Regions from separate parts of the Actinomadura sp. ATCC 39365 genome, predicted to be linked through region 1. Evidence: riboswitches for the same ligand, from Rfam matches in the RefSeq annotation. Region 1 holds a riboswitch; the other holds the start of a gene.

Region 1 (4,205 bases):
GCACGGTGGCCTGCTGGATGCGGGTGGCCGGTCGCGAGCGCAGGTAGTAGGTGGTCTTCAGGCCGGACTTCCAGGCGTACAGGTACATCGAGGAGAGCTTGTCGATCGTCGGCGCGCTCATGAACAGGTTGAGCGACTGGCTCTGGTCGATGAACGGCGACCGCGCGGCGGCCATGTCGATCAGGGCGCGCTGCGGCAGCTCCCACGCGGTGCGGAACAGCCGGCGCACGTCCTCCGGCAGCTCGGCGATGCCCTGCACCGAGCCCTCGGCCTGCTTGATGGCCGCCCGGACGCGCTCGTCCCACAGGCCGCGCGACTTCAGCTCGGCCACCAGCGCGTTGTTGATCTGCAGGAACTCCCCGCTCAGGGTCTCGCGCTTGAACAGGTTGGACACCTGCGGCTCGATGCACTCGTAGCAGCCGACGATCGAGGCGATGGTGGCGGTCGGCGCGATCGCGATCAGCAGCGAGTTGCGCAGGCCGTGGGCGGCGATGCGCTCGCGGACCGCGTCCCAGCGCTCGGCCTGGGTGCCGCTCTCGCCCCACAGGTCGTGCTGGAGCCGGCCGCGCGCCGCCCACGTCTGGTCGTAGGCGGGGTGGGCGCCGAAGCGCTCGGCCAGGCCGGCGGAGGTCTCCAGCGCCGACAGGTAGATCTCCTCGGCGATCCGGGTGGACAGCTCCTTGGCCTCGGCCGAGTCGAACGGCAGGCGCAGGGCGAAGAAGACGTCCTGCAGCCCCATCACGCCGAGGCCGACCGGGCGCCAGCGCGGGTTGCTGGCCGCGGCCTGCTCGCTCGGGTAGTAGTTGATGTCGATCACCCGGTCGAGGAAGGTGACCGCGGTGCGGACGGTGGCGCGCAGCCGCTCCCAGTCGATGCCGCCGTCGGGCCCGGCGCCCGTCAGATGGGCGGCGAGGTTGACCGAGCCCAGGTTGCAGACCGCGGTCTCGGCGTCGCTGGACACCTCGACGATCTCGGTGCACAGGTTGGACAGGTGCACCACGTTGCCGGGCTCGGCCGCCTGGTTGCACAGGCGGTTGGCGGCGTCCTTGAAGGTCATCCAGCCGTTGCCGGTCTGGGCGAGGGTGCGCATCATCTTGGCGTACAGGTCGCGGGCCTTGACCTGCCGGACGTACCGGCCGTCGCGCTCGGCGGCGCGGTAGGCCTCCTCGAACGCCTCGCCCCACAGGTCGGGCAGCTCCGGGACCTGGTCGGGGTCGAACAGCGACCAGGTGCCGTCGGCCTCGACGCGGCGCATGAACTCGTCGGGGATCCAGTTGGCCAGGTTGAGGTTGTGGGTGCGGCGGGCGTCCTCGCCGGTGTTGTCGCGCAGCTCCAGGAACTCCTCGACGTCCGGATGCCAGGGCTCCAGGTAGACGCAGGCGGCGCCCTTGCGCCGGCCGCCCTGGTTGACGGCGGCCACCGACGCGTCGAGCGTGCGCAGCCACGGGACGATGCCGTTGGAGTGCCCGTTCGTGCCGCGGATCAGCGCGCCCCGGGAGCGCACCCGTGACCAGGAGATGCCGATCCCGCCGGCGAACTTCGACAGCTGCGCCACCTGGGCGTAACGGTCGTAGATGGAGCCGATCTCGTCACGGGGCGAGTCGACCAGGTAGCAGGAGGACATCTGGGTGTGCCGGGTGCCGGAGTTGAACAGCGTCGGCGAGCTGGGCAGATAGGCCAGCGACGACATGAGCCGGTAGAAGCCGACGGCCTCGGCGGGCGTCTCGGCCAGCCCGCAGGCCACGCGCAGCAGCCAGTACTGCGGCGTCTCCACCACCAGCCGGGTGGACGGGTGGCGCAGCAGGTAACGGTCATAGACCGTGCGCAGCCCGAAGTACTCGAACCGCAGGTCGGCGGTGACGTCGACGGCGTCGTCGAGCTTGCGGGCGTTGGCGTTGACGAACTCGGCGGTCTCGTCGCCGACGAGCCCCTCGGCGTGGCCCAGCCGGATCGCCTGGCTGAAGGAGGCCACGCCCTGCCCGCGGACCTCCTTGTCGATGTAGCCCGACAGCAGCCGCGCGGCCAGGCGCGAGTACTGCGGCTCCTCGCCGATCATCTCGGCGGCCGTCTGGATGGACAGCCGGTCCAGCTCGGCGGTGGTGGCCCCGTCGTAGAGGCCGCTGATCGTCTTGGTGGCCACCCGCATCGGGTCGATGTCCGTCAGATCGGTCGCCCAGTGCTCCACCGCACGTACGATCTTGTTGACGTCGACCGGCTCGGCGGTGCCGTTGCGCTTGCGCACCTGCATCTGGACGCGTCGCGGCGCGGACCTGTCGGCGTCCGCCCGCGCCGTCTCGGCCAGGTCCGTCATCGGGTCCCCTGTGACCGTCACTGCGCTCTCCCCTCGTGAACTCGGTCAGTCGCCGAGAACGCGCGCAGGAGGCGGACGGCGAGGCGCCACAGCCCTCTCGCCAGTGCCGTCCACCGTCCCGCGCGGCCTCGGAGCAGCCGCGCACGCATGATCGCGCGCGGCGCGCCGGCAGGTCTTCGGACTCATGGGCATGCTGTCGCTGCCTACTGGCCGTCGCTTCCCGGGCCTTCGGCCCAGTGCGTCTGACGGCGGTCGTTCCCACTCACCGCTGCGGGGCAGTCCCGGATTTCCACCGGGTTCCCTCTTGCCTCGGCCGCCCTGGCGGGGCGACCGAACCGGCTGCGGGAGACACCATATATAGGGCGGATCAAAAAGTCACACCCAACATGTCGTGTTACGAAGAACCCACACTCCGACCCCCTCGCCCGCCGCGAGGCCGGCCAGGCCGTCCTGTTCGCATGCCCGCGGGCGGACGGATGTGATCGACGTCACAAGCCCGTGATGCCACGTTTTCGCTACCTTAGGTATCGAAACTTCAAGTAGCGAAAACCTGAGGGGACGACCATGAGCGAGACCTCCACCGGCCTGCGTCCGGTCACGCCGGACTGGGACAACGTCACCGCCGCCGAACTGGCCGCCTACGTCGAGGCGGAGAACCGGCTGCGCGCCTCCGTCGAGGCGCAGGCGATCACCGGCCGGCCGGACCCCGGCGCCACCATCGACTGGCGGACGGTGGCGCTGCCCGGCCGCGACGTCCCCGTCCGGGTCCACCGGCCGCGAGCCGTGGCCGAGCCGGGCGGCGGGGACGCGCTGCCGCTCGTGCTCCACGTGCACGGCGGCGGCTTCGTCGGCACGGCGCCGCAGAGCGACTGGGTCAACAGCCACCTCGCCGCCCACCTGCCCGCCGTCGTCGTCTCGGTGGACCACCGCCTCCTCGACTGGCGCACGCCGCTGGCCGCCGCCGCCGACGACGGCTGGGACGTGCTCCGGCACGTGCTGGACAACGCCGCGCAGTGGGGCGTCGACCCGGCGCGGGCCGTCCTGTTCGGCGAGAGCTGCGGCGGCCTGATCTGCGCCCTGGCGGCGATCAGGGCACGCGACGCCGGCCTGCCCCTGAAGGCCCAGGTGCTGGTCAACCCCGCCGTGGAGGTGGCCGGGACGATGTTCGACCATCCCTCGATGACCCAGTACGCCGACACCCCGACGCTCAGCGTGCCGGTGTTGCGGTTGTTCCACCGGCTCGCCGTGCCCGAGGGAACGGACGCCCGCGCGCTCTCCCCGCTGCACGCCGACGACCTGGGTGGGCTGGCCCCGGCGCTCGTGGCGGTGCCGACCCACGACCCGATCGCCGACCACGGCCGCCGCTACGCCGAGGCGCTGCGGGCCGCCGGCACCCCCGCCCGCCTGGCCGAGTACCCGGGGGCCGGGCACGCCTTCCTCAGCATGCCGGTCCTGGCCCCCAGGCCGAGGACGCGCGGGCGGACATCCGCCGCTTCCTCCACGACGCCCTCACCGCGTAACCCCGCGACCGGAGCGGGCCGGCGGGACGGGCCGGCCCCTCGCGTGCCGCCGGGTTCTGCTTCATGATTCGGGGTGTCACCCCGTGGCCCCTCGTGATGGGACGGTCAGTGAAGCGCATCCTCGCCTGGATCGGCGTCAACGTCGACATCCTCGTCGCCCTGTCGGTGGCGGTCGTCGTGAGCGTCCTGGACGTCGCGGGCATCGCCACCGCGGAGGCCGTCAGCAACGCCACCGTGGCCACGCTGGCGGTGCTCGCGTTCGTCATGTTGCGCAGCCGGACGCGGGCGCAGTCGGCGGAGAACGCCGTGGAGCGGGCCGTGCTCGCCGCCGATCGCAAGCTCGACCTGCTGCCGTCCCTGCTCCAGGAGCAGTC
Region 2 (4,205 bases), 410 kb from region 1:
GGCCCGACGAGGTGGCAGCGACACCGGGCGTCCCGTCCAGCACCGCGCGGGCGACCCCCGGGGCGGCCTCCGGGGCCCAGGCGTGCTCTTCCATGGCCTCGACCAGGGCGCGGGCGGTCGTCTCCGCGCGGTTCACGTCACCCAGCCCCGCCGTCCCGTCCTCGGCCAGGCCGAGCGCCTCACGCAGGCCGGGCAGCGTCTCCCTGCCGCCCCACATCTGCCGGGCGCGCAACATGGCCAGCACCAGGTCCACCCGCACCTGGCCGGTGGGCGCCTGGCCGAGGACGTGCAGGCCGTCGCGGATCTGCGCGTCCTTCACCTCGCACAGCCAGCCGTCCACGTGCAGGATGAGGTCGTCGAACTCGCTGTCGTGCGGCCGGTCGGCCAGCCCGAGGTCGTGGTCCAGCCGGGCGGCCTGGATCAGCGTCCAGATCTGCGCCCGGATCGCGGGCAGCTTGGCGGGGTCCATGGCGGCGATCGTGGCGTGCTCGTCCAGCAGCTGCTCCAGCCGGGCGATGTCGCCGTAGGTGTCGGCGCGGGCCATCGGCGGCACCAGGTGGTCCACCAGCACGGCGTGCGCGCGCCGCTTGGCCTGCGTGCCCTCGCCCGGGTCGTTGACGAGGAAGGGGTAGATCAGCGGCAGGTCGCCGATGGCCGCGTCGGTGCCGCACGCGGCGGACATCCCCGCCGACTTGCCGGGCAGCCACTCCAGATTGCCGTGCTTGCCGACGTGCACCATCGCGTGCGCGCCGAACTCGGCCGACAGCCAGCGGTAGGCGGCCAGGTAGTGGTGGCTGGGCGGCAGGTCGGGGTCGTGGTAGATGGCGATCGGGTTCTCCCCGAAGCCGCGCGGCGGCTGCACCATCACCACGAGGTTCCCGGCCCGCAGCGCGGCCAGCACGATGTCGCCCTCGTGCACGAACAACTCTCCGGGCGGCGGCCCCCAGTGGCGCTCCATCCCCTCGCGCAGGGCCGCGGGCAGCGTCCGGTACCACCGCTCGTAGGAGGCGGCGGAGATGCGGACCGGGTTGCCCGCCAGGTGCTCCTCGGTCAGCCAGTCCTGGTCCTGGCCGCCGGCGGCGATCAGCGCGTGGATGAGCGCGTCGCCGTCCTGGTCGGCCACGCCGGGGAAGCCGTCGCCCAGGTCGTAACCCGCCTCGGCGAGGCGGGCCAGCAGCCGGACGGTGCTCGCGGGGGTGTCCAGCCCGACCGCGTTGCCGACGCGGGAGTGCTTGGTCGGGTACGCCGACAACATCACCACCAGCCGCCGTTCGGCGGGAGGGGTGTGCCGCAGCAGGCCGTGGCGCACCGCGATGCCCGCCACCCGGGCGGCCCGCTCGGGATCGGCGACGTAGACGGTCAGCCCGTCGGGGTCGATCTCCTTGAACGAGAACGGCACCGTGATGATCCGCCCGTCGAACTCCGGGATCGCCACCTGGGAGGCGGCGTCCAGCGGCGACAGCCCGTCGTCGTTCTCCTCCCATGCCTGCCGGGTGGTGGTCAGGCAGAGTCCCTGCAGGATCGGCACGTCGAGCTCGGCCAGCGCGCCGACGTCCCATGCCTCGTCGTCGCCGCCCGCTCCGGCGGTGGCCGGACGGGAGCCACCTGCCGCCAGCACCGTGACGACCAGCGCGTCCGCCGCGCGCAGCGTGTCCAGCAGCTCCGGCTCGGCCGCGCGCAGGGACGAGCAGAAGACCGGCAGCGCCTGCCCGCCCGCGTCCTCGACGGCGTCGCACAACGCCTCGACGAAGGCGGTGTTGCCGGCCATGTGGTGGGCCCGGTAGTAGAGCACCCCCACCACGGGACCGCCGGCGGTCCTGGCAGGGCGGTCCAGCCTTCCCCAGGTGGGGGCCGGGGCGGGCGGCTCGAACCCGTGCCCGGTCAGCAGGACGGTGTCGGACAGGAACGCGTGCAGCTGGGCCAGGTTGGCCGGGCCGCCATAGGCCAGGTAGGCGTGCGCCTCGGCGCACACCCCGCCGCTGACCGTGGACAGCTCCATCAGCTCGGCGTCGGGAGCCTGCTCCCCGCCCAGCACCACCACCGGGCGCGGCCCGGCCAGCAGCGCGTCGAGCCCTTCGGCCCAGGCCCGCCGCCCGCCCAGCAGGCGCACCACGACGAGGTCGGTCCCCTCCGTCAGGCCGGGGACGTCCTCGGCGGTCAGCCGGGCGGGATTGCCCAGACGGTAGCCCGCGCCGCAGGCGCGAGCGCTCAGCAGGTCGGTGTCGGAGGTGGAGAGCAGCAGAACGGTACGGCTGTCGCCAGGCACGGCGCATTCCTCCCTCGGGGTCCTCGCCCCGGTCGCGGGTGACACGACGGCAGGAGTCTCCTGGCTCCCGGATCGACGCTCACCCCGGCCTTCCCGCCCGTCTCCGGGCAGTGGCCTCGTGGTGGGGTTCGCTCCCCGGTCACAGTGGCGGGACCGCGCCGGTTTCGCACCGGCTTCCTCCCATTGCCATCGCCTACGCCGAAGCTTACGACAGGAGCGCCCCGTCCCAGAAGTGGCGTTACGATCCCTTCGTGCCCGTAGGTGAATCTTCTGGACGTACGCGTCCCGATGCCTGTCCGGGGGCGCTCCAGGTGCACGAGGCCGCCGACGGCCCGCTCGCCCGTGTGCGCCTGCCCGGCGGCGCGGTGTCGGCCGCGCGGCTCCGCGTGCTCGCCGGGTGCGCGGCCGAGCTGGGAACGGGTGTGATCGAGCTGACGTCGCGGGCGAACGTCCAGGTGCGGGGGCTGCGCTCGCCCGAGGTCTTCGCCGGGCGGATCGCGGCGGCCGGGCTGCTGCCGTCGCCCGCGCACGAGCGGGTGCGCAACATCCTGGCCTCGCCGCTGAGCGGGCGCGGGCCGGACGGGCTGCTGGACGTGCTGGCGATGGCGGACGCCCTGGACCGGGCGCTGTGCGCGCGGCCCCGGCTGGCCGCCCTGCCGGGGCGCTTCCTGTTCGCCCTGGACGACGGCACGCGGGACGTCGCCGGGCTCGGCGCGGACGTCACCTACGTGGCGACCGGGCGGCTGCTGCTCGCCGGCGCCGACACCGGGCTGACCGTCGCCCCGGACGCGGCCGTCCCGCTCATGATCGACGCCGCCGAGGCGTTCCTGGACGAGCTGTCCCCCGACGGCCCGCGCGCCTGGCGCATCCGCGAGCTGCCGGACGGCCCCGTCAGGATCGCCGCCCGCCTGCGCGACGGCCAACCAGGCCGGACGGACGCACCGCCCGCCCCGGCCGCCGCGCGCCGCCCGTCCGCGGGCAGGATCGCGCAGCGGGACGGCCGCGTGGCGATCGAGGCCCTCGTGCCGCTCGGCCGTCTGACGTCCGCCCAGGCCGGAGCCCTCGCGGACATCGGGCGGCCGGTGCGCCTGACACCCTGGCGGACCGTCGTCCTGCCGGACCTCTCCCCCGGCGAGGCGGACCGGGTCGAGCGGGCGCTGGCCGCCATCGGGCTCGACACCGACCCGGACTCCCCCTGGGCCGGGGTCACCGCCTGCACCGGCCGTCCCGGCTGCGCGAAGGCGCTCGCCGACGTGCGGGCGGATGCCCGGCTATGGGTGCGCGGCCTCGGCCGCGCGCCCGCCACGCCCGTCCATTGGGCCGGTTGCGAGCGGCGCTGCGGCCTGCCTCGCGGCCCGGTCCGCCAGATGATCGCGACGATCAAGGGATACGAGGAACGCCAGGAGTGAGCGACTACATCCGCGACGGTGCCGAGATCTACCGGCGCTCGTTCGCGACCATCCGCGCCGAGAGCGACCTCACGGGCCTGCCGCCCGAGGTCGCCCAGGTGGCGGTGCGCATGATCCACGCGTGCGGCATGACCGACCTCGTGACCGACCTGGCCTGGTCCCCGCGGGTGGTCGCGCGGGCCAGGGAGGCGCTGCGCGGCGGCGCGCCGGTGTTGTGCGACGCCATGATGGTCGCCTCCGGCGTGACCCGGCGCAGGCTGCCGGCGGGCAACGAGGTGCTGTGCACGCTGGGCGATCCGCGCGTGCCCGAGCTGGCCGAACGCCTCGGCACCACCCGCAGCGCCGCGGCCCTGGAGCTGTGGCGCGACCGCCTGGAGGGCGCGGTGGTGGCGATCGGCAACGCGCCGACCGCCCTGTTCCGGCTGCTGGAGCTGGTGGCCGAGGGCGCGGGACGCCCCGCGGCCGTGCTCGGCATCCCGGTCGGCTTCATCGGCGCGGCCGAGTCCAAGCAGGCGCTGGCCGACAGCGAC

Evidence for each region. Region 1 has a riboswitch for cobalamin ahead of ACNF49_RS27560 (ribonucleoside-diphosphate reductase subunit alpha). Riboswitches for the same ligand answer to the same signal wherever they lie in the genome.
Region 2: linked by a shared signal. The riboswitch ahead of cobN (cobaltochelatase subunit CobN) and the one ahead of ACNF49_RS27560 (ribonucleoside-diphosphate reductase subunit alpha) in region 1 are both predicted to bind cobalamin.

The regions. Positions count from the first base shown of each region.
Region 1 covers NZ_CP184335.1:5,640,788-5,644,992, reverse strand. The annotation lists gene ACNF49_RS27560 (ribonucleoside-diphosphate reductase subunit alpha) at 1-2,332, opposite strand, end outside; cobalamin riboswitch at 2,462-2,666, opposite strand; gene ACNF49_RS27555 (alpha/beta hydrolase) at 2,876-3,898, shown strand; gene ACNF49_RS27550 (hypothetical protein) at 3,940-4,205, shown strand, end outside.
Region 2 covers NZ_CP184335.1:5,231,902-5,236,106, reverse strand. The annotation lists gene cobN (cobaltochelatase subunit CobN) at 1-2,266, opposite strand, end outside; cobalamin riboswitch at 2,305-2,486, opposite strand; gene cobG (precorrin-3B synthase) at 2,518-3,675, shown strand; gene ACNF49_RS25730 (precorrin-8X methylmutase) at 3,672-4,205, shown strand, end outside.